DNA from 3 places in the Oceanobacillus luteolus genome. Region 3 is predicted to be linked to each of the others. Evidence: riboswitches for the same ligand, from Rfam matches in the RefSeq annotation. Region 3 holds a riboswitch; each other region holds the start of a gene.
What was found. A riboswitch is a leader RNA that binds a small molecule or an ion and turns the genes downstream of it on or off. The one in region 3 is predicted to bind thiamine pyrophosphate.

Region 1 (11,534 bases), on a different contig from region 3:
TGATTCAGCAGCGAATAATTTTCCTTTTTCAGCAAGAACGACTGCAATAAATAATTTTGGAAAATCAATTCATTTTCAGCGATAAATTTCTTTGCCCAAGTGTATTCACTCTGATCTTTTTCAGAAATTTTATCTTTCTCCATCCTTTCTTTCCTCCCTTCAACTTATAAAGGCAAAATAGCTACCTATAATACAACCTGTTTTTACTAGATTATATTAAATATTTACAATTATTACTATTTATACTAAAAATAGTGATTATTGACGAATGGAGGTAAAAATCAGGATGTTTAGTGGCTGAACGGATCTCATAGGGAGATTATAACTGGGTTTTTCATCCTGAAAAAGTAGAGAAAAATGTAATATTTAGTAAGTGTGTTCGACAAACAGGTTGAAAGAACTGGGTATATAGTTGCGCGAAATTTTACAATTCAATAAGAATAAAAGGCTGTTTTGGTTTTAAAATATATCCAGATTTGCGTTAGATGCCATTCAGGTTGTTTAAAAAGGAATAACATTCAGTAATAACGACCGTGCTGCTTCGTTGATGATGTTAGGAAAGATTTACAGAGCCTATGTTCTAATGGTATTTATTTCAAGTTTATGTGCGAAACATGGGAAAAATGCTTACAGGAGGGATTTTATTAGGAAAAAACTGGGGTGGCAGAATTTGAAGTTTTTACGATAATTCTATTCCGTAAACAAACTATATCGTAATGAAAATTAATGCTATATTTATAGTAAAAGAAAATTCAAAAAATAATTTGAGGTGAAGGAATATGAACACAGTCTTTATTGCGGGACACTCTAGATTCCCTTCTGGAATGGCAGCGAAAAATATTTATGAAACACTGACAATCACTGCTGAAATAGATAAAAAATATGGTGTGATTGTGACCGCGAGTTGTACCTTGGCAACAGAGCATGGACGGGACTTTATCCAACATTTGCTGAAAGGACATAGTTTACAAGATGGGATCGACAAGCCTGTTCAAATGATAAAAGAACATTATCTTGGAAAAGCGGGTAACGCACTGGCTTCCGCATTGAAAGACTTGTACAAGCAGTACGAAAATATGAGGTAAACGTCATTCATTTGCAGAGAACCCTTCCATGGTGAAAATACCTGTAAAAAGAATGATAACAGGTACCTTTTCTTAGAATGAAAAGATACCTGTTGTTGATTTAATGTTTGACGGTTTCAGCGCTCCAAGCAGGCAGCATTTTATTAAGTGGTTTATCTTTCCGATAGCCCAATATATATTCTGCTTGCATAATGGTATGGATTTCTCTTGTACCTTCATAGATAACCGGTGCTTTTGAGTTTCGTAAATATCTTTCGACCGGGTATTCATCTGAATAACCGTATGCACCATGGATCTGCACCGCATCATCTGCAGCCTGGTTGGCAAAGTCGCAAGCTTGCCATTTCGCGAGGGAAGTTTCCCGGGTGTTGCGTTTTCCTTGATTTTTTAATTCGCCAGCACGATAAACGAGAAGTCTGCTCATTTGGAGTCCCGCTTCCATCTTGGCGATCATTTGTTGCACGAGCTGGTGTTTGCCGATTTCTTTACCAAATGTCTCCCTTTCATGGCAATAGTTTACACTTGCTTCAAGACACGCCATAATTTGTCCAACTGCACCAGCTGCTACAGTGAAACGTCCGTTGTCCAACGCAGACATGGCAATCTTGAAGCCTTCACCTTCTTCACCAAGCAAGTTTTCCTTTGGTACTTTTACATTATCAAAAAATATCTCACCGGTATTACCAGAACGGATACCTAATTTTCCTTTAATCGCTTTTGATGAAAAACCTTCCCATGTGCGCTCTACGATAAAGGCGGATATTCCTTTATGCTTTTCCGATTTGCTGCCTGTGTATGCGAATACAAGGAAGTGGTCGGCTACATCACAGAGCGAAATCCATGTCTTTTGTCCGTTTAAAATGTATTGATCACCACTTTTGACTGCAGTCGTTTCCATCGAAGCAACGTCTGAGCCTGCTCCAGGTTCAGTAAGACCAAATGCACCAATCTTTTCACCCTTAGCTTGAGGTACGAGGTATTTTTGCTTTTGTTCCTCAGTACCCCATTGTAGTAACGTCATACTATTTAAGCCGGTATGAACGGATACAGCCGTGCGGAATGCTGTATCTCCTCGCTCCAGCTCTTCACATACAATGGCAAGTGAATTATAATCCATGCCACTACCGCCATATTCCTCTGGGATGCATACTCCCATTAAGCCTAAATCTGCTAATTTATCAAACAGGCTTGGTTCAAATTTCCCTTCGCGGTCCCACTCCGCGATATACGGCATAATTTCCTTATCGGTAAAATCCCTTACTGCTTTACGTAGCATTTTTTGTTCCTCTGAGAATTCGAAGTTCATTTGTTCATCTCTCCTTGGTTTATTGTTTTATTCTCCATTTAACTTCTTCATTATGTTCACCGGCCTCCGGTGGGGGATGTCGGTATGTTACCGGTGTCCGCGCTAACTTTAATGGACTGCCAATCATGTTGACTCGTCCGGCGGTGGAATGATCCATACTGATAAACATCTCACGTGCTTGAAGTTGTGGATCGTGTACCACTTCTTCTACATTCTGGATCGGTCCGGATGGAATATTATGTTCACTACATTTTTTCAGCCAATATGCGGACGTGTTTTCTAAAAATGCCTCCTGTAGTATGGGAACCAGCTGTTGCCGGTGTTTAACTCTTTCCGGATTTGTTGCATACCTCTCATCTATAGCCAGTTCAGTTCTTCCTAGAATATTACATAGAGCCTTGTACTGATTGTCATTACCTACTGCAATGACAATCTCTCCGTCTGCCGTTTTAAACGTCTGATAAGGAACGATATTTGCATGACGATTACCAAGAGCTTGGGGAATTTGACCTGACATCAGATAGCTGCTGCCAATATTGACTAGGGAGCTTACTGCACTGTCATATAGGGATATATCCAATTTTTGTCCTTTACCAGATTGCGTTCTCTCGTGAAGAGCGGCTTGGATGCCAATACAGGCATATAAGCCAGTCAAAACATCGGTAATGGCGACTCCAAGTTTTTGTGGACCTGAGTTTTCATCGCCAGTTATACTCATTAATCCACTCATTGCTTGTATGATAAAATCATAGCCTGGCATATTTTTATATGGCCCGGTTTCACCAAATCCCGTGATGGAGCAATAAACGAGTCCTGGATTAATGTTAGCCAAAGTATTATAATCAAGCCCAAATTTTTTCATCGTACCAGTTTTGAAATTATTGATTATAACGTCACTTTCCTTAACAAGCTCTTTAATAAATGCAATTCCTTCATCTGTTTTCAAGTCAACGGTTATACTTTTCTTATTGCGGTTCGCACTCAGGTAATAGGCACTGACTTCATTTTGAAAGGGGGGACCCCATTTACGTGTATCATCACTGCCGCCTGGAGCCTCAACTTTCAATACTTCAGCACCAAGATCTCCAAGGATCATCGTGCAATATGGACCGGCAAGCACACGGGACAAATCAAGGATTTTAATATGTGATAAAGCTGAAGCCAAAATTTTTACCTCCTTTCGTAGGGATGAAAAAAAGCCAGCTCAAATGAGATACAGTGTTGTCTGTACATTCATTTGAACTGGCTTCTGACTGTTGGACCAATCCTTGCAGGGATAGGGAACAGTTTAGGCAGTTAATTTATTATTGTAGTAAAGAATCATGTGGTGTAGACGTGGAGTCGTCTTGACATGATTTCTAACTATTATTATAGTATATTCTTAATTATTTGTATAGACTTATTATTATACGTTTGTGTTCTTATGCAATTCGATCGATTTCCTTCTTTAGATGTGCATCGGCACTTTCTTTACCGTATTTTCTCATTGAATAGTTATAAAATATTGTTCCAATTAAAAACCAGACTCCGATTATAATCCATTCTGGCACCCCTAAAGCGGAAGGCATCCCCGGTAAATAGAGAGTGGCAATAGCAAATGCTGAAATGGTCGCAATCCAACCAAGCAGTGTGCCGCCTCGAAGTTTAAATGGACGCTCCATATCGGGTGCTTTTTTACGCAAGATGACAAAGGAAAGTGCCACCATAGACCAACCAATCACGAGTCCGATGCCTCCTGCATCCACGAACCAAACAAGAGCTGGACGTCCAAGTAATGGAGCAAATGTTGATAAAATGGCGATCAATAGGATAGCGTTATGTGGTGTCCGATACTTCGGATGCAGTTTCCCTAGAAATTTCGGCAACATACCTGCTTTAGCCATGGCGTAGATTGCTCTGCTTCCACCAACATAAAAACCTAACCAACTTGTCAAAATACCTCCAATTCCACCCAATACAAGAATGTTTGCCATCAGTTGACTACCGCCAAAGGCTTTCCCCATCGCATCTGCAGTCGCTAAATTTGTTGTAGCTAATTCAGAAGGTGTCATGACACGTGATACACCAAATATGATAGCTACATACCATATCACTGCCAAAACAACAGAGAAAATTAATAACTGTCCAATACGTTTTTTAGGTAAATTGATTTCTTCGGCTGCTTGAGGGATAACGTCAAAACCGACAAACATGAAGGGGGTCATGACAACGACGGTCAAAAGTCCGGCAAACCCTTTTTCAAAGAATGGTTGCATGTTTTCTGTTGTACCAGAAATACCACTCCCTGTTATTAATAAAATTCCTGCAATAATAATCAATAATGTTAAAACCATGTTGATAAAAGAAGTAAGCTTAATCCCGCGATAGTTTACCCAAGCAATTAGAATGGAGCCAATTATTCCTGTACTTGCCCAAGTAATCGTTACATCCCATCCCTGAATCGTATACAAATATCCTTGGCTGAAGTTTGGAATTAAATATTCAAACACTGTTGGTAAGGCCACAGCTTCGAATGCAACTACCGATATATAGCCAAAAACAATTGCCCACGTTGTGATAAAAGACATGACTCTGCCCATTGCTTTATAGGTATAGACGAGTTCACCGCCAACAAGCGGCATGGCCGAAGCCAATTCTGCATAGGTGAGGCCAACAAATACAACCATTATTCCACCAATAACAAATGCTAGGATCGCCCCCAATGATCCAGCCTGATTAATCCAAATCCCGGTCGTTACAACCCATCCCCAACCGATCATTGCACCAAAAGCGAGCGCTAGGACATCTTTGTTACCTAGCAGTTTAAGTAATTGTTGATCCGAATTCATTACACGTCCCCCTTACTGGAATCCATGGTGAAATGCTTCACCAAAATCGCAGGTTATTTTAAAGTTGCTGACAGTCCGTTTCTAACTTCTTTGATGGCATCGTGCAGTTTTTCGGTCATTGTTTCAATTTGCTTCTTGTTAATGATTAAAGGAGGGGAGAAGCAAATGATATCTGTATCTTCATACGTTACAGCACGGCAAATGACTCCTCTTTGATGCAATGCTTCAATTACTTTTGGTGCTACTTGTAAATCTCTGGAAAATCTTTTGTTTAAAGCAGGGTCTTCCACAAGCTCCACTGCTCCGAGTAGGCCGATAGCACGAACATCACCAACAATGTCCAAGTCTTCTTTCAGCTTGTTAAAACCTTCGAGCATTACTTCTCCCATTGCTCTCGAATTCTCCACCAGCTCTTCCTCTTCTAAAATTTCAATGTTTTTCAGTCCAACAGCAGCTGCAGTCGGGTGACCACTATACGTGTATCCATGGAATAATGTTCCGGAAGACTTATCCTTCAGTACATCATGGATTTGATCAGATACAATCACTCCTCCAAGTTGGATGTAGCCACTTGAAACACCTTTTGCAAAAGAAATCACGTCAGGCGTGACACCATAGTTTTCAATACCAAACCATTTTCCAGTTCGTCCAAATCCAGTGATGACTTCATCGGCAATAAATAATATTCCATAGTCATCACAGAGATTGCGCACTTCTTGAAAATAGTCCTTCGGCGGGATAAGTACTCCACCAGCTCCTTGAATTGGCTCAGCGATAAAAGCTGCAACTGTTTCAGGTCCCTCACTTTCAATGACTGATCGAAGGGATTGGATCGCTTTTACTGTTCCATTTCCATATGGATTATCGGCGTGGTAAATATCAACCATCATTTTACCTGCCATGCTCCAAAATTCAGGGATACCTGTAGCACTTGTTGATGCAGCTGCCACCCCATGATAAGCACGATTAAGTCCAATGATTTTTCTCTTTTCTGGCTTGTCTTGAATTCTCCAGTAATGCCTTGCTAGTTTGATCGCAGTATCATTGGACTCTGAACCACCAGAAGTAAAAAACACAGCATTTAACCCTTTAGGAGCAATGGAACTGATTTTTTCAGCTAATAATATAGCAGGCTCATTACTAAACGTAGAAAAAGTGGAACTGAATGCTAATTTTTTCATTTGTTCTGCAGCTGCTTCGACTAACTCTTCTCTTCCGTGGCCAACATTGACATTCCAAAGTGATGACATGGCATCAATGTAAACGTTGTCATTTTTGTCAGTTAAATAAATTCCTTCGCCTTTTTTAATAATAGCTTTCGGTCCATTAGCTTGTTGTTGCTGTATCGATGAAGTGGGATGGATAAAATGTTTCTTGTCTAGTTCAATCAGTTTTTCTAACTCCATAGTGATACCTCCTTTTAATATAAAAAACCAGTAATATAGGTGGAAGCATAGCGTTTTTCTGTGCCATACATCCACGCAATATCACTGGTTTTATCTAATGGAATGCTCTGTTTGTACAACAGAGTCAATTAGAATAAGCAGCTATTATAGTTTTATTATTTATAATTTAACGAAAATTAGTACGGATGTCAAGAGGAAATAATATCAGTTCAACTTTGTTTTTGGTTTTTAGTACCTTATGCTGAAAAATCTCCATAGTTGACATACTCACTACATTTGGTAAGCTTATCACGAATCTAATAAGCTTTAAAACTACTAGGGGTGCCTACAATGCGGGCTGAGAGGAAAGGCTATTCTTTCCGACTCTTATCGACCTGATCTGGTTAGTACCAGCGGAGGGAAGTAGTGAGGTAAATTCTCATACTTTTTTCTGCCGTCAGGTCCTATGGATCTGGCTTTTTTATTTCTTTGGTTCCCTATAAAGTGGAGGTGAAAGGATGAATAAAACACGTTTGATCACTACCATGGCAGTTTTTATTGCGATTGGCACAATCAGCGCGCAATTGATTTGGTTCCCGGCAGGAGTGGCAAGAGCGTATCCAGTGCAGCATGCCATCAATGTCATGGCGGCTGTTGCATTGGGGCCGGGCCCGGCTGTTGTCATTGCGTTTATGATCAGTTTATTACGCAATATGCTCGGACTTGGAACATTCCTGGCGTTTCCAGGTGCAATGGTTGGGGCGTTCTTGGCTGGAGTACTTTATAAAAAAACGGAGAAGAGGTCACTTGCTGCTGTAGGTGAAGGTATCGGAAGCGGCATAATTGGCGCATTGTTTGCGGTTCCGTTTGCCCATGTTTTTATGGGTTCTTCTGTTGGTGCATTTGCTTTTATCCCAGCTTTTCTAGTCAGTAGTGTATCCGGTGCTATGCTTGGGTTACTTGTTGTTACGAAACTGTATAACCGGAGTATGGCTCGAAGTAATGGAAGACTTTAATAACAGATTAGAAAAACATATTGCTGATCTAGTTATAAAGTAGGTTAAGGAAACGTCAACTTTTTAGTTGGTGTTCTTTATCCATTTCATGTAAGTGAAAGTCTTAAATAAAGACAAATAAACTTTGCATCGATATACTTCTCAAAATACAGAACATTCTACGTTTAAAATATACCTTGATATCCACCGAATTATCCCGATAAAAGATATAGGGCAAAAGACCGGGTTGTTAATTGGAAAACAATCAAACTTAAAATATATCGCAATTGAGGTGGATATCTTTGGATTTAACGACGATAATCGGATTGCTAATTGGTTTACTTGCAATTGGATTAGGGATGATATTAAAAGGTGTGAGCTTATCAGCCTTATTCAATCTGGCGGCTATCCTTGTAATTATTCTCGGAACAGTAGCATCAGTAATGATAGCTTTCCCTGCAAGCACGATTCGAAAAGTCCCGTCATTTTTTCGGATATTATTTACAGAACAGAAATTGGACAACAAAGCATTGATTCAACAATTTGGTGAGTGGGCTGATCTGACAAGGAAAGAAGGTTTGCTCGCATTGGAAAGAGAAATAGAATCCATCAATGACCCTTACATATCCAGTGGGATTCAAATGATGGTGGATGGACAGGAAACAGAGTACATAAAAGATGTTCTGATAAAGAAAATAGAAGCAATGGAAGAAAGGCATGAGGAAGGGGCAGGCGTGTTTACGCAAGCTGGTACATATGCTCCAACATTAGGGGTACTAGGTGCAGTAGTAGGACTTATTGCGGCATTAGCTGATATGTCTGATACAGATGCTTTGGGATATGCGATTTCTTCTGCATTCATTGCGACGTTGTTGGGGATTTTTACGGGGTATGTGTTATGGCATCCCTTTGCGAACAAATTACGGGAGAAGTCTAAAAAGGAAGTACAACAAAAAGAGTTGATTATAGAAGGTATCGTTTCGTTGGCTTATGGTCATTCCCGTTCCATGATGGTGGAGAAACTGAACGCTTTCCTTTCTGAGAAGGAAGCGGGCGAGTTGAAACAGGAGAATTCATATGAGTAGGAGAAAAAAGAAAAAGCGGACGGAAATTAGTGAATCCTGGCTACTTCCTTATTCTGATATGCTCACGCTTCTACTCGCACTATTTATCATTTTGTTTGCCGCCAGTGAAGTGGATTCCCAAAAATATGAGAAGCTGGCACAAGTATTTCGTGGTGAGTTCTCGCTAGGTGGTGCTGGAATACTGGAAGAGGAGTTACCTAGAAAGACACCGGTGAACGATAATGAATCCGATGAAAAACCTATTCCAAAAGAACATTCTGATGAAAGCGAGGTTCCTGATGAAGGGACTTCTGATCGATCACCATTGGAGCAAATGAAAGAGAGCATCGACACCTATATCGAGGAGCATGAGTTGGAAGAAAAATTCCAAACAGCACTCTCAGAGGAAGGCTTGAAGCTGACTATTGTCGACGATGTGTTTTTCGATAAAGGCAGTTCCGAAGTAAAAGAGCATGCAAAGCAGACAGCGGAAGAGGTTGCAGAGCTTCTTTACTTCGATCCGCCGCATGAAGTCATTGTTAGTGGACATACGGATGATATTCCGATCTCGAACAGCTCATATGCTTCGAACTGGGAGCTTAGTGTCGCTAGGGCCGTCAATTTCATGAAGCTTATGCTTGAAAATGAAAAACTGGATCCGACGATGTTTAGTGCGAAAGGATATGGAGAGTATAAACCAGCTGTTCCAAATTCAACGGAAGAAAACCGTCAGAAGAATAGACGGGTTGAGATACTAATCACTCTAAATAAAAAATAAGCGGATTGTAGAAATTATGTTTCTTATAACACCACCTCGAGGTTTCAGTATCCTAGAGGTGGTGTTTTATTGTTGATATTGAACTTTTATTTATAGTCGATATTCAAATATCCGAAAGCCCATAGAGGGAACTTCAATCTGTTCCATTTCAAACGGTACTCTATGATAAGCAGCTTCACTATCTTTTCCTATGAGCAGTTCACTGCAAGAAGACTTTTGAAAATCAGGTAGATGTGCAGCTTGTTTTTTCGAGCTATTATTGATGGCAAAAAGGATCTTTCGGTTATGGCTTTGTTTTTGGTAAATTAACGTATTGGATTGATTATCAAAAGCTAAAATCTTGAAAGTACCGTCATTACCAAAAGCAGGAACGTTTTTACGCAGTTCAATCAAGTTTTTAACAAATGTAAATAATTCTTTGTTTTGTTTCGTCTCGTCCCAAATCATACATGCTCGGCAACCTGGATCCTGACCACCAGACATCCCAATCTCGTCTCCATAATAAATACATGGCGTTCCGATAAAAGATAGTTGGAATAGATAGAGAAGTTTCACCCTATCGATGTCCCCATCTGCTAGTGTCAGAATACGTGGTGTGTCGTGGCTGTCCAGTAAATTAAATTGCACTTCATTTACATTAGCTGGGTACATATGAAGTACTTTGGTTATAGAATTTGCAAAGTCTTCGGCTGTCATTTCACGCTTAGCGAAAAAATCGATGGCACTATTTGTAAAGGGATAGTTCATCACTGCGTCAAATTGGTCGCCACGAAGCCAAGGCATCGAGTCATGCCAAATCTCTCCTAAAATATAAGCATCTGGCTTCACAGCCTTTACTTCTTTTCTGAAATCTCTCCAAAACTGATGGTCGACTTCATTCGCAACATCGAGGCGCCAGCCGTCAATATCAAATTCTTCCACCCAATAGCGTGCAACTTTTAACAGATAGGCTTTTACCTCAGTATTTTCTGTATTCAGTTTAGGCATCGAACCAACGAAACCGAAAGTATCATAATTTGGTATCGGCTCTGGTTTTACAGGGTAGTCCCGAAGGTGAAACCAATCTGTATAAGCTGACTTCTCCTGATTTTTCAACACATCTTGAAAAGGTGGGAAATAATAGCCGCTATGATTAAACACCGCATCAAGCATAACACGTATTCCACGTTTATGGCATTCTTTTACAAGCCGGCGAAACGTCTCTTTATCACCAAATTGTGGGTCGATTTGCATATAATCGATGGTGTCATATTTATGATTCGAATATGCTTTGAAAATTGGAGTGAAGTATATGCCGTTAACTCCCAATTCAACGAGATGATCCAAATGATCGATAACACCTTGGAAATCCCCGCCGAAAAAGTTGGTTGGTGTAGGTGCTGTTGAGCCCCAAGGCAGCGTGCCTTCAGGATTTATGGAAGGGTCTCCATTTGCGAATCGCTCCGGGAAAATCTGATACCATACCGTTTCCTTTACCCAGCTTGGAGCTTGAAAGACATCAACCTGATTCATATACGGGAAACAGAAATAATGAGATATATCCTCAGGTGCGGCAGAATAAATACCACTCTCCGTGTAATAACATGTTTCATTTGCATCCATACAACGAAAGGCATACCGTATTCGGCGGAATTTCGGTTTTACAGCGACGAACCAATAATCATGCAAAGCCGATGATCCTGTCTTTATCATTTCTACTGTTTTAGTCATCCACTTTCCATCAGCCCAATCATAAGGGTCCCCAAATATAAGTCCAACAGAATCCATATCATTCTTTTTCGTTTGCAACATAATGTGTAATGTTTCTTTGTCATATGCATATGCAAAGTTATCTTTTGGACGGTGATAGATTGCTTCTTTTAACAATGAAGATACCTCCTATATTATTCAAACGTTTGCACGTATCTGTGCATTTGATTAGATAGAGTTATATTTCTAGTTCCTGATAAATCATCGATGTTATTTAATAGTTTAACACTAATTTGATAGGTTTGTAACCGTCATTATAGATAGTAGGTAAGAAAATGTTATGAAAAAACGAAAATATGATTGCGCTTTCAGTAAAGGTGTGTATAATTTAAAGTACAATGATT
Region 2 (11,534 bases), on a different contig from region 3:
TATTTCTTTGCAGTATGGGGAACGATTGCAGTAGTGCTTTTTGGAACAATTATAGATGGACTTTATCCAGCAGGTATATTAATTGGGGGGACAACATTAATCTTATTATTTTGGATGTGGTTTGGTACAGGCTATGTCATACAACAAGAAACACTTATTGTAAAATTTGGTCCCTTCAAAAAGAAGATTAACATAGAGGGTATCAAACGGATCTCTAAAGAAAAAAACGTTTGGGCTGCCCCAGCATTAGCTGCTGATCGACTGAGAATTCATTATGGTTTGTATGAAGAAATAAGTATATCACCAAAAAACAAGGAAGAATTTGTGAAGTTATTACTGGAAAAGAATAAAAAGATTGAACTAGATGAAGAATTGATAGAAGTACATTAATGATAGAAAGGATGAGTTGTTAATGAAACAGACGATAAAAGATAAGACGATGTCATTCCTTGAGCTGGTAGCGTCTGGAAAGATACGTGACGCTTACGAAAAATATGCCAGTCCGGACTTTCGTCACCATAACCTCTATTTCAAGGGGGATGCGGAATCTCTTATTTCTGCAATGGAAGAAAGTGCAGCCAAAAACCCTGACAAAGTGTTTGAGATCAAACACACAGTGACTGAGAATGATATGGTAGCCGTTCACTCCCACGTAAGACAGCATCCAAACGACCCAGGTGGCGTTGTTGTTCACCTGTTCCGCTTTTCCAATGAACTCATCATAGAACTTTGGGATGTGGGTCAACAGATACCAGAAAACTCACCTAACGAAAATGGTCCATTCTGATGAGGGTAACTGAGACTGAATACAAAACTAAGGCAGATTAGAGAGAGGGCAGAACCTCCCTAATCTGCTTTATTTATATTAATTGAGCCGAAAAATAAGCAAAGTGTAACTAACTACGGCTTTATTCCGTCTGTACTTCTGAGGGGGGATATATAATGAAAAAATACTTAATTTGTTTGTTACTGATTCTACTCATGGGTGCATGCGGTCCAGTCGTTTCCGCTCCGAGTATGCCCCATGAGATGCCGGATGACTTTGCCTTTTCCATTCAATTTGGTGTGGATAAAAAGAATGAAATCAATTCCTATGATGGCACGGTAACCAAGGACTTGATTGCAGACGGAACGATCACAGCAGATATTAGCTTAACCAGCGAAGAAATGAATACAGTATATGAACTGATGAGAGAGGTAAATATTTTAGAAGAAAAAGAACTCATACCTGATCCTATTTTTGATGAGGTTTGTGTGCAAGAACCCCATGAAGATGATGAATGGAAAATTACTATGAATGGGGAAACAATAATCATCTCTATTGATGGCACGTATTGTGAACCAACAAAAGATGCAAAGCAGCTGATCCAAATACGGGACGCTGTATTTACGATGATCAAAGATAAGGATGAATTTAAAGCCTTGCCGGACAGTACGGGAGGGTACGATTAATCTCGTCTTGCATACATGGGAGGTGAAAATTTATGGAAATCAATCTATTGATTTTAGCGTTCACTGTCATTTTCATGCTTCATAATTTAGAGGAAATCATGACCGTGGAAAGGTGGATGAACAGAATCTATCCTCGTGTAAAAATGCGAGTTCCTCCATTTGCTCAAAAGCAAATCAAACAGTTCGATAACATGACAGGGACTCGATTTTCCTTTGTTGTTTTTGTACTTTCTATTCCCGTTTCAGTAATAATTTTACTGACGTTCATCACTGAAGATTATTTTTTATTTCTTGCTTTAAATCTTTTATTTGCAGTTAACATCTTTAGTCATCCACTGCAGGCACTGTTTTTACGTTGCTACTTACCTGGAGTGGCAACTTCCATCTTCTTAATTATCCCTTATTATATTTTCTTTTTTCAAACTTTTTCAGAAGCAGGCATGTTAACAATACAAAACATATTAGGTTCGTTAGTTGTCATCCTGCTGTTTATCCCTGTTTTCCTATTGATACACAAGCTTTCACAAAAATGGAGTTAATTTAAAGGATTATCCTATTTCTTGTTGAAAAGTATAAGTGAAATAGGTGATTCCTAAATTATAAAAGAAGGAAGGTAAGTGGATGGGAAGAGTTATTGGATTTGAGTTAAGCAGTCAGGATCCTAAGAAGCAGGCAAATTTTTATGAGCAAGTATTTGATTGGAAAATTGCCGAACCAAAATGGGATTATTGGGGTGTCCACTCCAAAGAAACGGAGGAGCCAGGAATAAACGGAGGAATTAGTAAGGGACCACATGACTATCCCCATGGAACCCGTATTCAGATTGAAGTCGATTCGATTGATGAAGTTATCACTCAGGCTAAAAATCATGGTGCAATGATAGTGCGAGAAAAAATGGAATTTGATGATTTTTATCTTGCCTACCTGGTGGACCCGGTAGGTGTAAGTTTTGGACTTATTCAAAAGAAATGAGTATGTGATTTTGACAATGAGATATAATGAATGTGACTGAATATATTCTCCGTACGGCTTTAGAGAACATATTGGATTACCATGCTCACAATCGAGTGTAGGAGGAGGATTAAATGAAAAATAGTACACAAAAAATAGTCTCCCATCTCTGGTTCGACAAGCAATCTTACGAAGCTGCTGAATTTTATACTTCACTATTCCCTGACTCGAAAATTACCAATATGACTACCATTCACGATACACCATCAGGTGACCCAGCAATTGTCTCGTTTCATTTCTGGGGACAGGAATTCATGGCGATAGACGGAGGGCCTCACTTCACATTTAATCCAGCACTGTCCTTTTCCGTTAACTTCGATGTCTCCCATTACAAAGATGCCCCTGAGATGATAAATGAAGTGTGGGACAAACTGTCTGACGGTGGCACCGTTTTAATGCCGTTTGATAATTACCCATTCGCTGAAAAATATGGCTGGATTCAAGACAAGTATGGCCTATCATGGCAATTGATTTTAACCGATTCTGGAGAAGAGCGTCCTTCTATCTTGCCTTCGCTCCTATTCATTGATCATAACTATGGTCATGCAGAAGCGGCCATGCAGTTTTATTTATCGATTTTTAAAAATTCCACCGCAGGCCAGCTAGCCCGATATCCTGCAGGAATGGATCCAGATAAAGAAGGTACAGTTATGTTTGCTGATTTTATGTTGGAAAATCAATGGTTCACTGCAATGGATAGCGCAAATGCCCATGAATTCAATTTCAACGAAGCGATTTCATTTTTAGTAAAATGCGAAACCCAGGATGAGATCGATTACTATTGGGAAAAATTATCCGCAGTTCCTGAGTCCGAACAGTGTGGGTGGTTAAAAGATAAATATGGCGTATCTTGGCAGATTGTATCAGGAGAAATGGATGATATGATGGGCAGCAACAGTACTCCAGAACAAATAGCGCGGGTCACTCAAACCATGCTTAAGATGAAAAAGATAGATGTTGAAGCATTAAGAAAAGCCTACAACATGGAAGATTAATCAGCATTAAAGGAGGGATGTTTCGGTGAATAGAGTAAATCTAATCACACTCGGCACGAAAGATATTGTCAAATCTCATGAGTTTTATAAGAATCTCGGTTTCGACACGTCGATTAGAGGAACGGAAGAAAATCCGATTATTATTTTCTTTAGAAATGAAGGTTCGAGAATTGCTTTATATCCAGTAGAAGAACTTGCAAAAGATGTAAACGATGAGCATCCTCCAATGATATCGTCTGGATTTCCCGGGATAACATTAGCTTATAATGCGAAATCCATGAATGAAGTGGATGAAATGATGGACAGGGCTAAGTTAGCTGGAGCCGTTATTCAAAAAGAGCCTGTAAAAAATGACTGGGGCGGCTACGGAGGATACTTTACGGACCCGGATGGTTATTACTGGGAAGTCGCATACGGGGCAGATTGGGAATTTGATGAATCGAATATGTTGGTCATTGATGATCAATAGTAGGTTATTGGAGCGTGGAAATGATTCAGTATGGACATCACCCCTCTATACCAAACTCTATTGTTTAGAAATCCGCTTTTAAAGGAAATATAACGATAAGCTTCAAGATTCTACAATAATAGAGGTGAAATCATGTCGCGTTTAATTCGAAGACTCATTAAATACGGACCAATTATTTATCCGATTATTAAAAAGCTGATGAATAAAAGGAAACAAAAAAGAAATATTCCCGCGGACTATAATAAAAGCCGGTACTAACCGGCTTTTTTCTATTTTAAAAAAACATATCAATGATGGTGATGATGTCCAGCTGGCTCAGCTTGCACGCTACATAAAATGGAATTGTCATGGAGATGCGCAGATGATTCCAATTGAATCGTCATATGATGGATATTTTGATGTTCCAATTCATGTTCGAGCTGTCGGAGCATTCTTTCACTTTCTTCAATCGTCATTTGGTCGTCGACAACCGCATGACAGGATAAGGCATTTAATCCGCTCGTAATCGACCAAACATGTAAATCATGTACGCCTCGTATCCCTTCCGTATGTTTAATGATTTGAATGACTTCTTCCATCTTCACATTTTTTGGGGTTCCCTCCATCAGTACATGAAGTCCGGACTTTGTCACCTGATAACCACTGCGCAGAACAAGAGCTGCGACAATAACACTGGCCAAAGGGTCCGCCCATCCCCAACCGAAAAAAATGATAAGAAGCGCGGCAACAATAGCACCAATTGACCCAAGCATGTCACTGATTACATGCAAGTAAGCCCCACGCATATTCAAATTATCTTCTACATCAGCCCCTCGCATCATGATCCATGCAACGAGGATATTCACGAGCAGTCCAATAGCCGCAATGACCAACATTCCTGTTGAAGCTACTGCCGGCGGATTTAGAAAACGTCCAATCGCTTCATAAAATATAAAACCAGCGATAATGATGAGAGTCACACCATTGAGAACTGCAGCCAGAATTTCAAAACGTCGATAACCGAATGTCTTACTATAGTCTGCAGCCTTTTCCCCAAACTTAAAAGCAAGTAACGCGATTCCAAGTGAGATGGCGTCACTTAACATATGTCCTGCATCCGCCAACAAAGCTAGACTGTTCGTAAGGAAACCACCGATCGCCTCAACGATCATATAAACGGTAATGATGAGAAAGCTTATGAATAACACCTTTTTATTTGCAGTATGCGAATGATCATGTCCATGATCGTGTCCCATGTTATGCACCCCTAATTAGTGATGAGAAGCATGCTCAATTGCCTGCTTCAGTAAATTCATGACGTGTTCATCATCTTCCGAGTAATACAACGTTCTGCCTTCTCTTCTATACTTCACCAATCTTAAGTTTTTTAAGAACCGTAATTGATGAGATACACTTGATTGACTTAAGTCCAGAGTCTCCGCGATATCATTGACAGAATGTTCTCCGGTACATAATAAATTCAAAATACGTATTCTAGTCGGATCCCCCAACGCTTTGAATGTTTGGGAAACGACAAACAACGTCTCTGCGTCCAAGTGCTGCTCTTCTTCACGAAAAACCTCTAGTTTTTGCTCTTCCGTCATTTTTATTGCACCTCTAAGATTTATTATATGAGCATATGTTCATATGTTGACTATAAAACAAAAAACAATCCGAGTCAAATAAGTATATTGATTTGACTTTACCCGTAAAACGATATAGATGAACATGCTTTAGTATATTCTAGCTGCATATAAATGTTATGATGATTCTGCACAGGGAGGGATGGATATTGAAGATAATCAAGGTGCTTTTAGCAATTTCAGTTATTGCATTAGCTCTCGTTAGTCAGTTCAATGAAAGTATGAACGTATCATGGATTTTATTGTTTTTACTCGGGGCTTTGCTACTTGCGATGGGAGCGGAACAGCTGCAAAAAAAACAAAGGTCCATTGGATATATATTGATTTTGACTGCTTTTTTCAACTTTGCAGTCTCTTTGAAAATTGCTTTATAAATGAAAGTAATAGGAGGAAGTGCCATTCTAGGCACTTCCTCATAAGCAGTACTTTTATCCAACTGTCGATTGTATCTTATCTGTCGGCCACATCTCGATATTCTCAGCCATTTCCCAAAACATATACTCAAATTTACTCGTTTTCACCACAATATCTTCAAGTGCTTGTAGCTCTCTTTCTAACTTTCCAGTTGCATATTCATTGATAAGGTTTTTACAGTTCTCAGCGATTTCAGTAAAGTCTTCGGATGAATACATTCTTACCCAATTTCCGTAAAATTCATGGTCTGCAGCTCCTGGCCACTTCACCAGTTCCTTACCAATGTAGTTATAGCTCCATGCACAGGCTAGCACTGCCGCGATGGCATTCTCCACGCCTCCAAGTTGGGAAACATTCAGCATGTAACTCGTGTATGCTGTCATAGTTGATGATGGTTCTGTCGCTTCCAGTTCCTCATTTGTAATTCCGAACTTTGCTGCGTACTCCCTGTGCAGCTCCATTTCCATAGTTAACGTGCCATGCAGTAAATTCGCAAACATCGTCATCGTCTCTAGGTCAGGCGCTTTAGCACTTCCAATCGCAAAGACTCGGGAATACTCGATCAAGTATACGTAATCCTGCTTCATATAATGTTTAAATTTTTCTTTATTAAGTGTCCCATCCCCAATCCCCTTCACAAACGGATGATCCAAATACGCCTCCCAAATCGGTTGTACCTTTCTCCATAGTCTGTCTGTAAACTGTTCACTCATGCTTCTCTTCCTCCCTTTTTTGGTATAGAATTCCTTCGCACCACAAAGAGATTGGCAAATGCTATACGATTTTTACATCGCCCGTTCAAGCAAAAAGCCGCCTTCTTCTGCATAAGAAAAAGACGGCCTATGTATACGAATTTACGCTCATAAGTCATACGTACACCGCTTTCTTTCGCTAGCATAAACTAGATCAAGTTCAAAGGGTTGAGACAGTATTCCAACTGACTCTCTCAGCAATTTTGCACCCCTAGTGGTGAGAAATATTCTATTAACTATACTATTGCATATTCGAGAGCAGTTATCAAGGGAAGACCTTGATGAAGGCACGCCAGCTATTCTGTGATATGATTCTTTCTTATCATCTCTAACATCAATTCCCTCGGATTAAATGCATGACTTTCTATTCCATCCTGAGAATCGTTTTCTTTCAAGATATTGATTTCATGATTGAGATGCTCCATTTTTCGATCCAGTTCTGCTACAGTGTCAGCGGCTTCTTTTAATTGTTCTGTCAAATGCCCAGGTATTTGTTTATCATATTTATAATATATTTTGTGTTCGAGGCTCGCCCAAAAGTCCATAGCTATCGTGCGAATTTGCATTTCGACATAAACTTTTTCAACCCGGTCCGACATAAAGACGGGAATTTTCAAGACAAGATGTAAGCTGCGATACCCATTTGGCTTCGGATGCTTAATATAATCCTTTACTTCAATTACTTCAACATCCGACTGTGATTGGATCATTTCACTAATACGGTAAATATCTGATTCAAATGAGCAGGTGATACGAATTCCAGCTATATCCCTAATATTTTCCTTAATAACCCCTAAAGATAACGGTAATCCTTTCCTATGAGCTTTGTTCATTATGCTTTCCGCAGATTTCACACGTGTACTCACATGTTCAATTGGATTATAATCATGGATCAATCGGAACTCTTCTTTTAAAATGTTCACCTTCGTACTTATCTCTTCTAATGCAAATTTATATGCCATGCCGAATCTTGTAACTTTTTTTCTTAAATCATCGACGGCTTCTATACTTAAAGGTTCTACTATATCCATTATTTTTTATTCCCTTCGTTCAAGGTTCTAACTCCATTATAATGGATATCCTAGCATTTCTCATTTCAGGGAGCAGAGTACAGCTTTCTAATTCTTACCAAATGCACTCTCCTCTCACTTACTTCTAAAATTTCAAATTCCAAGTCTTCATAAGTGAACTCTTCTCCTTCTTCGGGCAAATGGCTATAACGATTCAAAACAAATCCTGCCACGTTGTCGGCCTCTTCAGGAAGATTAATTTTAAAAACGTTGTTTAGGCGGTGCAGGGAAAGTCTAGCATCACAAATAATTTCTCTATCCGTCTGGCTGTGGATGAGTGCGTCGTCTTCATCCATCTCATCTTCAATATCTTCACCAATCATCGTTTCAATCAGATCCTCGTGGGTGATGAGCCCTTCTGTTCCTCCGTATTCATCCAATACAATTGCAATATGCTTTTTCTTCTCAGTCATTTGTTTAAATACATCTTCTATCAGATTAAATTCATAAACAAACAAGGGATCCATATCAGAGAAATCCTTAATCAATTTATCCCGATTTTTTGCCCACCTTAAAATAAACTTAGAATGAAAGACACCCACAATATTGTCAATATCATCGTCATAAATTGGATATCGTGTATGGTGGTTTGATAGTAAAAATTCTTCCGCTTCTTCAAAGGATATATTTGCCGGAACAGCTTTAATTTCCACCCGATGCGTTTTTAATACATCGGACACGTTTAACGTCTGGAAATCCAATACCGATTTCAAGCGAGACATTTCATCATTCCTAAAAGTTCCTTCTGTATGTGCAATATCAACCATCGCCCGCATCTCCGCTTTAGAGATTGTAACTTCTTGTACCTGATTTCTCCCCAACAATCTAATGGTAGTTTTCGTCAGTAAATTTAATAACCAAATAAACGGCTTTAAAATCATTAGAATAAGCATGGTCGGATAATAAACGATGTAAGCAATCTTTTCAGGAAAAGCTGCTGCGACCGACTTGGGCATTACTTCCGCAAAAATAATAATTAAAACCGTCAGCACAGCGGTTGTTATTCCAATATTCCATCCAAACTCCAGAGCCACAATCGTCACTAAAGAAGGAAGTACGATATTTGGAACATTATTAGCTATTAAGATTCCAGGAATGAATAAGTCCGGGTTATTAACAAGCCTGAGTAATCGCTCTGCTTTTTTATCCCCACTCGCAGCCTTCAATTGCAGCTTCATTTCATTCGTTGCTGTAAGTGCTGTCTCACTGCCGGAAAAATAACTGGATGCGATAAAAAGGATAATGATACTGATGAATAAGATAGTCAAAACATTACACCTACTTTTCCAAACATTTTTCTGTCATTCCAGATGATATTTACAAGTACTCCCTGATTTGCCTCGGAAACAACATAATTTAATCTTTTCCTTGCACGTCACGTAACGTGATGTTCTATGATGAATATAAGAATTTAAAAGGAGAGATTCATAATGAAAGGTCATTATTCTACCGGGGAATTCGCTAAACTGACTGGAGTAAGTGTTCGTACCTTGCAGTATTATGATGATATCGGTCTATTAAAAGCATCACGTTCAGACGGCGACAGAAGATACTATGATGATTCACATTTTATCACGATGCAAAAAATCGTAACATTAAAGTTTCTTGGATTTACCTTAGTACAAATTAAGGAATTGCTTGCCCAAGATAGCTGGAACTTAAAGGAGTCCTTGGAAATACAGAAAATCTTGATGGAAGATAAACTTCTTCAGATTCAAAATGTGCTCAAAACCTTGGACCATGCCATCCAACTAGCGGATGAAAAGGAACGGATCGATGCGGGGATTTTCATATCGATTATCCAAGGGGTTCAGTATGAGGATAAACATAGGGAATGGTTAAATGATGTCTTACCGGTAGAAAAGGTGGAGGACATCTTCAGTATCCCCAAAAGGCAACAACAAGAAATGGAAAAGAAATTCATGCTTATGCTAACTGAGTTGAAAAACAAAACAGGAACAGACCCAAAAGCTGAAGAGATACAACAGCTCGTTAAAAGTTTAATGGAAATGTTTGAAGATATTGTCGGAGAAGATATCCACTCCTTTTATGAAAATTTGGATGAAGAACAATTAGAGGAAGAAGATCCATTGTTTTCTTTGCCTTTTGAAACAAATGAAGTGGAATGGATCAGGGAAGCGATTCAAATATTCTTAGAAACTGATAGAGGAAAGGGTGGATGAATGTGATGGAATGGATATGGATTACAGTTCTAATAATCCCTGGTATAGTGTTGATGACCTTAAATGAAAAAGAGTTATACAAAGAACTATTACCAAATGATACACCTCCTCCCTATATGCTTCGTTTACTGAATCACATCATCGTGGCTTTTCCGTTTACGGTATTGGGTTTATTTTTTTACAAGCGGGCCGATTTAGAAAACGCCTTGACTCTATCAATTGATTGGCTTGTCATTCTCCTTAGCTTGGCATGTGCCTTTATTAACATTGTCGCTTATTATATCTTTCTCAAAAAGAATATCTCTACCAGCACCTTTTATCAAATGGAGAGAACAAGAAAGAAAACGTGGATATCGACACGTTGTTTATATGGTGGAATAGTCGAAGAAATCATCTTCCGATTTGGTCTAATGAGTTTTTTCATATGGCTTTTAACTCAGTTTACTGACCAGGAAATCCTCAGCTTTTGGATCGCTAATATTCTTGCAAGTATATTATTTGCACTTGCTCATTTACCCGGGATTCAGCAAAAAAAATCACAATCACAAAAAGAATCATTTTCTATATGACAAGCATCAATTTGATGGTTGGTTTATCATGTGGTTGGCTCTATTGGAAATACGGACTTGGAGCAGCAATTCTATGCCATATGACTTTCCATATGGTATGGTACTTGTTGGAAATAGTAGATAAAGATAATGCTGGAATGAAAGTATAGTTGACTTTAATATAGGTGGCAAACAAATAGGAATCAGAAAATTATCTTGATTAACAAAAGTACAGATGCTATAGTATGTGAAAGCAATTTTTTTAGTAAAGGAGCAAGAATATGAAGTTAATAGGCAAGCTGCTCATCGGTATTGTGAGTGGTATTATTATCGGCTTACTTGTGCCGGAAGTTGTTATTAGAATTATCGTAACATTCAAGGAATTCTTCGGACAATTCCTAGGTTTTGCTATTCCACTGATTATTATTTTCTATATTGTCAGCGGGATTGCGAGTTTCGGGAAAGAATCAGGTAAAATGCTTGGAATCACAGGCGCACTTGCTTATACATCCACCATTTTAGCGGGAACATTAGCATTTATTGTAGCTCTTATTGTAATTCCTACCCTTGTTGGAAATGGTGGAGGACAAGCAGAAGAAACAGCAGGCTTTGAACCTATATTTGAGCTTGCCATCGATCCGATTACAGGAGTAATGACTGCTTTAATCTTAGCTTTTGTGTTTGGGATTGGGATTACTCGAACAAAAAGCCCTACCTTAAGAGCATTTTTTGATGAAGGTAAGGAAATAATCGAAAGGCTAATTTGGAAAGTCATCATTCCAATCTTACCATTTTATATAGCAAGTATCTTTGCTGAAATAGCTGCAGATGGTGCGGTAGTACAAACATTACAGACCTTTGGGCTTGTGCTTGTGACTGCCATTGTCATTCATTGGGTTTGGCTTGTCATCCTATACTCTGTTGCGGGGGCTGTCGCAGGAAGGAATCCTTTTAAGTCACTAAAAAACATGCTCCCAGCATATTTTACAGGCTTAGGAACAATGTCTAGTGCGGCGAC
Region 3 (7,878 bases):
CAACCTTTTCTTGAGGACTAAAGATATCTGTTTCGCCCCATGTTTGTAACTGAGCTATCTGTTCGTCGGTCGCCTTCCGCTTTCTAGCAGCTTTTGTATGCATGTTTATACAGTAACTGCAACCATTAATTTGTGATACCCACAATTTGATAAGTTCGATTAGTAATTTATCTATTCCCGTTTTCTTCGTGTACTTCTCCATCTCCAGCATGTTTTCCAATGCTTTAGGTGCAACTTTAAAATAATTGATCCGATTATCCATGTTCATCAAGCCGGCACCTTTCACCAATCCCTTATTGACGAGACCACTCATTTTACTACCCCATTTCCGTTTTTGATTCTCAACTCTCCCTTAACAATATATTCTTTCTCTGTGGTCTATTCTCCTTTTTCCTTTATCAATAAATGAAACAAGCTACCATTAGTATCATGGTAGCTTATTTTAGGACTTATAAGATTTTTTCTAAATTTTTTCTCCTGTTTCCTTGTTAAGGACGCTTTGTATACTGTATGTAAAACTTGTCTTTATTCACTACCAACTGAATTCCTTCCCATTCTGATGCAAGTAGTCTTTGTTGCATTTCAATATCATCCATGGGAATGAATTTATTCTCTTCTCTTTCGAGTTCATCCTCTTTCAGTAAATCTTTTATAAAAACATAGCGCAATTTTTCTCCATAGACCTTTTCCAAAGCTTTAATTTTCATTCTTTGGTTAAATTTATCCTTTAAACTCGGAATATTAAAGGGGGCTACTGTACAACAAACGTATTGAAAATCTAGCTGAGAATTTTCCAGTTCATTCATGATGAGGTGAGCTAATTGCTGCTGCATCCTGTTTCCGCGATACTCAGGATGGACGAGAGAAACTTCCTGATAAATCACTTTTGGTAATTCCTCTTGTGTTAATCCTGCAAATCTACCTAAATGATGATCATCAATTGGCGGAATTAATAGTGCACGGATCGCAAAAAGCTTGTTTTCCACAAATGCACCAATCATCAAACCGTTTCCTTCAAGGATGTTACGGAATTCATCTTGTGATAGTTTTTCTAAACTTGCTTTATCCTCCAACTGCTCCATCACAGTATCTTGAAGTAATAAGATGTCAGAGATATATTTTGTAGACAAACGCTTTACAACAAAATCTTTATGTTTAGTTTTCAAGTGGCCGCTGTATAGTATAGTCACTAGTTTCACCTCGAATATAGTATTATGTCATTATTTCATACTACTATATTCTATTTCAAGAACTAAAAAGCAAAACGAGTGGCCATTCGTTTTGCTTTTTAGTTTTATAGGTTGTGTACAGCTTCTTTAATCTGATCAGAATGAGATATGGCAGTAACAACAGCCAAACCATCAGCGCCTGCATCCAATACCGTATCAGCATTCTCCGGCTTTATACCACCGATCGCTACGATTGGTAATTCAGGATGCAATTTCCGGATGTCTTGCAACCAAGCAAGTCCAGCAGGCTTCTTTCCAGGCTTCGTTTGTGTGGCGTAAATTGGGCCTGCCCCCACATAATCGACCAAGTCGATTCGACTTTTCTTCACTTCATCGACGCTGGTGACAGAGAGTCCAATAATTTTATCTGGAAATTGCTCTCTTACTTTTTCCACAGGTGCGTCTCCTTGGCCAACGTGAATTCCATCAGCATCCAAGGTTTCCGCTAAATCGACCTTATCATTTATAATGAAAAGAACTCCATGATCTTTACATATTTTTCTCAGTTTTCTTCCCAACTCGACTTCCGCTTCGCCACTGAGTGAATTTGGCCCCTTTTCCCGATATTGGAATGTGGTGATACCAGCTTGGATTGCCTCTAGTAATGTCTCTTCTGGATCACGGATACAATCTTGGCTTCCCATCACAAAGTATTTTCTTAGTTTAGCTGTTAATGGATTCATGTTGTTTTTCTCCTTTTAGTATTGCTGCATCCATAGAAAGTGCATCAAGAAATGTAGCCATAAATGTTCCCGGTCCTTTTACATGGTCCTGGGCAACTGCATATTCTGCGGCCAAGCCATAAAACTCAACAGCCGTCAGTAACTGCTCCTCAATGGAGTCATCCGTAGATAAACAACTACACATAATCGAACCAAGCAAACATCCGCCTCCTGTTACAAGTGTTAGATAATGATGACCGGTATCATTGGTAAAAATACGTTCACCGACACAAATGACATCGGTTTTACCAGACACGACTACAGCTGTATCATATTTCTCAGCAACAAGTTTTGCTGCATCCTCAATATTTCCATCCCCGACTGAATCAACACCTTTCACTTTCCAGTCCATTCCCGCAAGATGGGCGATTTCACCAGCATTACCCTTGATGACAGTCGGTTTCACTTCAGCCAGTATCCTGTCTACAGCTTGGGAACGGAAAGGAGTTGCGGCATTCCCAACCGGATCAACAAGGACTGGAATACCTTTTTCATTTCCTGCTTTCCCGGCAGCTATCATTGCTGGAATATCTTCTGCGGCTACTGTACCGATATTTATATAAACCGCATCGGCATTCTTGGCCATATCCGCAGCTTCATCGATTGATTTAGCCATCACTGGACTTGCTCCAAAAGCAAGGGTACCATTCGCAACAAAATTCATTGTCGGGGCATTCGTTAAATGATGAATTAACGGTATATTTTCTCGCACTTTTTGAATGATTTTTTCGTTCATGATATTTCCATCTCCTTTTTTATCCTTGGTGCCCAGTGGTTCGTTGGACCGCTTCCCTCTCCAATATCCAAGGAATGTTCGATTGCCTGTGTTATGTATGTTTTTGCATATTCAATCGCCTGTAAAATTGGATAATCTTTTGCTAAATAAGCTGTAATAGCTGCCGATAGCGTACATCCTGTTCCGTGCGTGTTTTTCGTGTAAATTCGTTTACTCGTAAAGCGATGGAAGCTTTCCCCGTCATAAAACACGTCGACAGCTTTCTCTTTATCAATAATATGACCTCCCTTAACGAGAGCAGATTTTGCACCAAACTTTTTCACAATCATTCGAGCCGCATTTTCCATATCGTTAAGATTACGAATCGTGAGCCCGGTGATTGTCTCTGCCTCTGGAACATTTGGTGTCACTACAGTTGTTAACGGCAGTAAGTGGGCTTTCAAATAGTCTTGCGCCTCCTCAGCAATCAGCGGATCGCCACTCGTTGCGACCATTACTGGATCCATTACAAAAGGTGCATCAATCTTTGCTGCATGTTTTGCGACCGTCTCCATGACCTCAACACTTGCCAACATGCCAGTTTTAAAAGCATGTACTGGGATATCATTTGTGATAGATTCAATTTGCTGATTGATGAAGTCAATCGGTGCATGATGCACTCCCTGAACACCAGTTGTATTTTGAGCGGTAAGTGACGTGATCACCGACATACCATAGGTTTGCAACTCCTGAAATGTTTTCAAATCCGCCTGTATCCCTGCCCCGCCACTTGGGTCTGACCCCGCTATTGTTAATGCACATGAAATATTCGTCATGATTCTGCCTCCATCCTTTTTGTCTTTACTTTTCAAATAAAAAATGCCAGGTCCAAATTAATGAACCTGACAATCGAAAGTCTAGTATAAGGCAAACACATTCCAGACTACTTCCCTCCGCTGGCATCACCCAGATCAGGTTCAAAAGAGTTGGAAAGCATACCGGCTTTCCTCTCAGCCCCCATTATAGGGCACCCCTAGTAGTAATTATTGTATTATTTTATTGTATTCAATTAATAGGATGCCAGATTGGTTGGAGAGTGTCAAGGAAATGACCATAGAGTAATATTAAGAACGTAATAGTATGTCTGGTATGTGTATTTTTTTATAAAAGAATATAACTAGAGTCGGGTTAAGTGCATGTAGTGATTGTCTCTACTACTCATTCATGTCCTTAGAATCGAGTTAAGTGCACGAAGAGATTGTCTCTACTATTCTTTCATGTCCTTAGAATCGGTTTAAGAGCATGAAGGAATTGTCTCCACCACTCATTCATGTCCTTAGAATCGGAATAAGGACATGAAGAGATTATCCCTGCCACTCATTCATGTTCTTAGAACCGGGATAAGGACATGAAGAGATTACCCCTGCCACTCATTCATGTTCTTAGAATCGGGATAAGGACATGAAAAGATTATCCCTGCCACTCATTCATGTTCTTAGAACCGGAATAAGTGCACGAAGAGAATGACCCCAAACTCATTCATGTCTTTAGAATCGAAATAAGGACATGAAGAGAGTGACCCCAAACTCATTCATGTCCTTAGAAAAAATAGCATCAGAAAAGCTATGCCTTATTAGAGTCTATATAATAGGTCCATCTTCCAGTTCCGACAGCTTTGTAATGTTGTGATAAAATTCTACGTATTGTCCGAAAACCTACAATTTGGCACCAATCATGTATCTGAACTGTGGTTATTCTCTTATCGGGAAATAAAATCTTAAATTCATCTACAGCTCTTAAAACCGCACCTGTAACATTTTCTTGATGACCGCAAGCATCACAAATGCACTTTCGTTTAACAATGTGGACAAACAGTCTTCTACAGTTTGCACAGGTAATTCCCTTATTCAAATCTTGATATTCAAAATTAGGGAGTTGTTGGTAGCGTGAATTGTCATTACTTAAGCTAATTAATCTTTTGACAAGTCTTCCGTCATTTTCACTTAACCTTTGGTTTTCATTGCCAATTGAATCAAGATACTTTTTTATTTGATTGGGGAATATGATCGGTTTATCAATTGGTGCTTGATATAGGATAAAACTAGGATGGATAAATACGAGAAAAGAAGAAATTGACTTGTTGGAGCCAATACTCCGGAGCAGTTGCCGAAGAAGAGATTCAGTTCTGCTTAACTGATGCGGGGTTAACGACTTCAAAACGTGGTTTCTTATAAAACTTTTCACCTTCAAAATAATACTCTCCATTATAGTTCTTCACTTCAAACAAATAGATTTTAGACGCTGTCACAATTAAACTATCAATTTGAAAAGTCGTCTGTTTTGACTCAAAAAGCAAATCATATAAAACGAGGCCATTCCCCTCTGATTGTTCGATAAGTTTGGAGAATTGCATTTCACCTTCATAACCTTTTTTTAGATTATCATAAAAATGATTTTCCCGTGTTGTTAATTCTTTTCTATCTTTCAGCAATTCAAAGAGCACTAATTCTCTAGATTTTTTACAGCGTTTAATAACTCTCATTTTTCACCCCCCTCTTTATTAAAGCTGTCCAACTTATTATATCATAAATCTCAATATTCTTTCATTTTCACAGACCAAAAAGCTGCCTCCATCCAAGCGACGAAGGCAGCTGTCAATTTTCATTTATTTACTGTAAAGCCTGATCCAAATCCTCAATAAGATCTTCTACATCTTCTAAACCTACTGAAATTCGAATCAAGCCATCCTCTATTCCCAATTCAAGTCTTCGTTCTCTTGGAATCGAAGCGTGTGTCATTTTTGCCGGTAAGGAAATGAGGCTTTCAACGGCTCCTAGGCTCTCAGCTAGAGAGAAGTAGCGAACTTTATTTAATACGTCTAATGCCTTTTCTTCACTCTCCACGGTGAAGGAAACCATTCCCCCAAACCCGCCAGATTGTTTAGCATGGATATCACGATTCGGGTGCTCTGGTAATCCTGGGTAATACACCTTGCCGACCTTCGGATGATCCACTAGATATTCAACAATCTTCTGGGTATTGCTTTCGATTTCTTCCATACGAATTCCTAATGTCCGGATTCCGCGAACCAACAACCAGCTGTCATTTGGAGCCAATACCCCACCAGAAGCATTCTGGATAAAGTGGATTTCTTCTCCAAGCTTTTCATCGTCCACGACGACAAGTCCTGCTACAAGGTCACTATGCCCCCCTAAATATTTCGTAGCGCTATGAACGACAATGTTAGCTCCCAGATCAATCGGGTTTTGCCAGTATGGTGTATTGAATGTATTATCAGCAATCAGCAATACGTTTTTCTCTTTCGCAATGTTTGCTAATTCCTTGATGTCGGTAATCTTCAGCAATGGATTAGTCGGTGTTTCGATGAAAATAGCTTTTGTTTCTTCGCGGATCCCTTCTCTCACCTTGTCCAAATCACTTGAATCAACAAAGTCTACATCAATATTTCGACGGTTTAAGATTTTTGTCATGTAACGGAACGTCCCGCCATAGACATCATCAGTCAATAGGATATGATCTCCCGCTTGGAATAAATCCATTACTGCCGCAATTGCCGCCATTCCAGAAGCAAAAGCAAATCCACGTTTTCCTTTTTCTAAGTCTGCTATCAACGTTTCTACGGCGTCTCGTGTCGGATTACCTGTTCTGGCATATTCATAAGTAAAATTACCAACACCGTTTTGTTTGAACGTACTTGCCTGGTAAATCGGTGGCGACATGGCACCAACGTTTTTATCGATATCCGCTCCACCATGTATTAATCTTGTTTTCTTTCTCATCCTATTCCACTCCTTTGTATATTCCTGTGCTTAAGTATCGTTCACTGCTATCAGGGAATATAGTGACAATATTTGTTCCCGGTGGTGCATTTTTGGCTTCTTGTAATGCAGCCTCCAATGCAGCTCCAGAAGAACTTCCGACAAGCAATCCTTCTGCTTTTGCTATTTCTGCTGTTCTAGTAAATGCCTGTTCATCGGAAATCGTATAAATTTCATCGAACAAATCGGTATCAACGAATCTTGGGATAAACTCCATTCCGATTCCTTCTGTTTTATGGGGACCAGGTTTGCCGCCATTTAAAATGCTACCCTCAGGTTCTACAATGACTGTTTTGACTTGTTGTTTGTTTTCTTTTAGATAGCGGGCTGTACCAGTAAACGTCCCCCCTGAACCAGCTCCTGCAATAAAGACATCAACTTTTCCATCAAGATCATCCAATAATTCAGGTCCTAAGCTGTTGTAATACGTATTTGGATTATGTTCATTATGAAATTGATTAGGTAAAAAAGCATCGGGAATTTCTTCAGCCAGCTCTTTGGCCTTTTTAATAGCGTGTTCCATTCCGAGCTCTGTTGGTGTATTCACCACTTTTGCTCCAAGTGCCCGCATTAAAGTCTGTTTCTCCACACTGAATTTTTCAGGGGTGACGAATATTGCCTGCAATTCATATTGAATTGCTGCAAGCGCTAATCCGATTCCGGTATTCCCTGCTGTCGGCTCAATAATGGTGCTTCCTGGCTGCAGTTTTCCCTCCTCGATTGCTTGTTCAACGAGATAAAAACCTAATCTATCTTTAATGCTGCCCCCAATACTTAAAAACTCTAACTTTGCAAAAAGTCTTACTTGTTCTGGCAATTCATAGCAAGTAATTTCATACATTGGTGTATGCCCAACTAATTGGTTTAACTTTTGTTTTATTCTCATGCTTTCCCCACCTGTCTTCCTTACCTTCTATACTTTAATCAACTAATCTAGCTTCCATGATCCAAACAAAATCATTCATCTGTTCAAAGCTTGATGTAAAGCCATTGTTTTCCAATATTTGTTTCATTTTGGGGATGGTCGTATAAAACTCCGTATTCAAATCCTCAGCCAAACGGTGATAATTATTGTTTTTTGCCTGAAGATAAATTGCTTCCCTTGCCGCATCATTTTCAAAAATGGTATCACCAAAAACGATTTTGCCACCATTATTAAGGATTTCTCGATAGTGACGGATCGCTTGTTCTTTCTCTTCATCTGTCAAATGATGAAACGCATAACTGCTGACAATTGAGTCGATTTTCTTTTCCTGAGAAGGGAAGGAAAGGAAATTCCCTTTTTGAATGATAGCATCAGGCAGTTTGTATTGTGCGATTTTCCGCATATTTGTAGAAGGCTCTATTCCAACGACTTCCAATCCATTATCTAT

Region 1: linked by a shared signal. The riboswitch ahead of thiW (energy coupling factor transporter S component ThiW) and the one ahead of thiD (bifunctional hydroxymethylpyrimidine kinase/phosphomethylpyrimidine kinase) in region 3 are both predicted to bind thiamine pyrophosphate.
Region 2: linked by a shared signal. The riboswitch ahead of tenA (thiaminase II) and the one ahead of thiD (bifunctional hydroxymethylpyrimidine kinase/phosphomethylpyrimidine kinase) in region 3 are both predicted to bind thiamine pyrophosphate.

What each region holds. Positions count from the first base shown of each region.
Region 1 covers NZ_JBHUDE010000162.1:6,552-18,085, reverse strand. Annotated here, with positions in the region: gene ACFSBH_RS19045 (sigma-70 family RNA polymerase sigma factor) at 1-143, opposite strand, end outside; gene ACFSBH_RS19040 (DUF3870 domain-containing protein) at 780-1,085, shown strand; gene ACFSBH_RS19035 (acyl-CoA dehydrogenase family protein) at 1,186-2,391, opposite strand; gene ACFSBH_RS19030 (CaiB/BaiF CoA transferase family protein) at 2,411-3,556, opposite strand; gene ACFSBH_RS19025 (APC family permease) at 3,813-5,219, opposite strand; gene ACFSBH_RS19020 (aminotransferase family protein) at 5,273-6,625, opposite strand; TPP riboswitch at 6,933-7,043, shown strand; gene thiW (energy coupling factor transporter S component ThiW) at 7,123-7,620, shown strand; gene motA (flagellar motor stator protein MotA) at 7,902-8,684, shown strand; gene motB (flagellar motor protein MotB) at 8,677-9,441, shown strand; gene ACFSBH_RS19000 (glycoside hydrolase family 13 protein) at 9,532-11,307, opposite strand.
Region 2 covers NZ_JBHUDE010000150.1:13,725-25,258, reverse strand. Annotated here, with positions in the region: gene ACFSBH_RS16395 (PH domain-containing protein) at 1-390, shown strand, start outside; gene ACFSBH_RS16390 (nuclear transport factor 2 family protein) at 413-787, shown strand; gene ACFSBH_RS16385 (hypothetical protein) at 943-1,452, shown strand; gene ACFSBH_RS16380 (HXXEE domain-containing protein) at 1,485-1,991, shown strand; gene ACFSBH_RS16375 (VOC family protein) at 2,074-2,424, shown strand; gene ACFSBH_RS16370 (VOC family protein) at 2,538-3,458, shown strand; gene ACFSBH_RS16365 (VOC family protein) at 3,484-3,927, shown strand; gene ACFSBH_RS16360 (cation diffusion facilitator family transporter) at 4,215-5,162, opposite strand; gene ACFSBH_RS16355 (ArsR/SmtB family transcription factor) at 5,178-5,510, opposite strand; gene ACFSBH_RS16350 (DUF3953 domain-containing protein) at 5,699-5,923, shown strand; gene tenA (thiaminase II) at 5,978-6,676, opposite strand; TPP riboswitch at 6,830-6,938, opposite strand; gene ACFSBH_RS16340 (GTP pyrophosphokinase) at 7,012-7,746, opposite strand; gene ACFSBH_RS16335 (CNNM domain-containing protein) at 7,812-9,053, opposite strand; gene ACFSBH_RS16330 (MerR family transcriptional regulator) at 9,216-9,968, shown strand; gene ACFSBH_RS16325 (CPBP family intramembrane glutamic endopeptidase) at 9,974-10,537, shown strand; gene ACFSBH_RS16320 (hypothetical protein) at 10,534-10,686, shown strand; gene ACFSBH_RS16315 (dicarboxylate/amino acid:cation symporter) at 10,798-11,534, shown strand, end outside.
Region 3 covers NZ_JBHUDE010000116.1:562-8,439, forward strand. Annotated here, with positions in the region: gene ACFSBH_RS13130 (carboxymuconolactone decarboxylase family protein) at 1-262, opposite strand, end outside; gene ACFSBH_RS13135 (GNAT family N-acetyltransferase) at 489-1,190, opposite strand; gene thiE (thiamine phosphate synthase) at 1,295-1,912, opposite strand; gene thiM (hydroxyethylthiazole kinase) at 1,893-2,687, opposite strand; gene thiD (bifunctional hydroxymethylpyrimidine kinase/phosphomethylpyrimidine kinase) at 2,684-3,502, opposite strand; TPP riboswitch at 3,598-3,711, opposite strand; gene ACFSBH_RS13155 (hypothetical protein) at 4,290-4,883, opposite strand; gene ACFSBH_RS13160 (nuclease-related domain-containing protein) at 4,846-5,208, opposite strand; gene ACFSBH_RS13165 (bifunctional cystathionine gamma-lyase/homocysteine desulfhydrase) at 5,336-6,466, opposite strand; gene ACFSBH_RS13170 (PLP-dependent cysteine synthase family protein) at 6,468-7,391, opposite strand; gene ACFSBH_RS13175 (class I SAM-dependent DNA methyltransferase) at 7,426-7,878, opposite strand, start outside.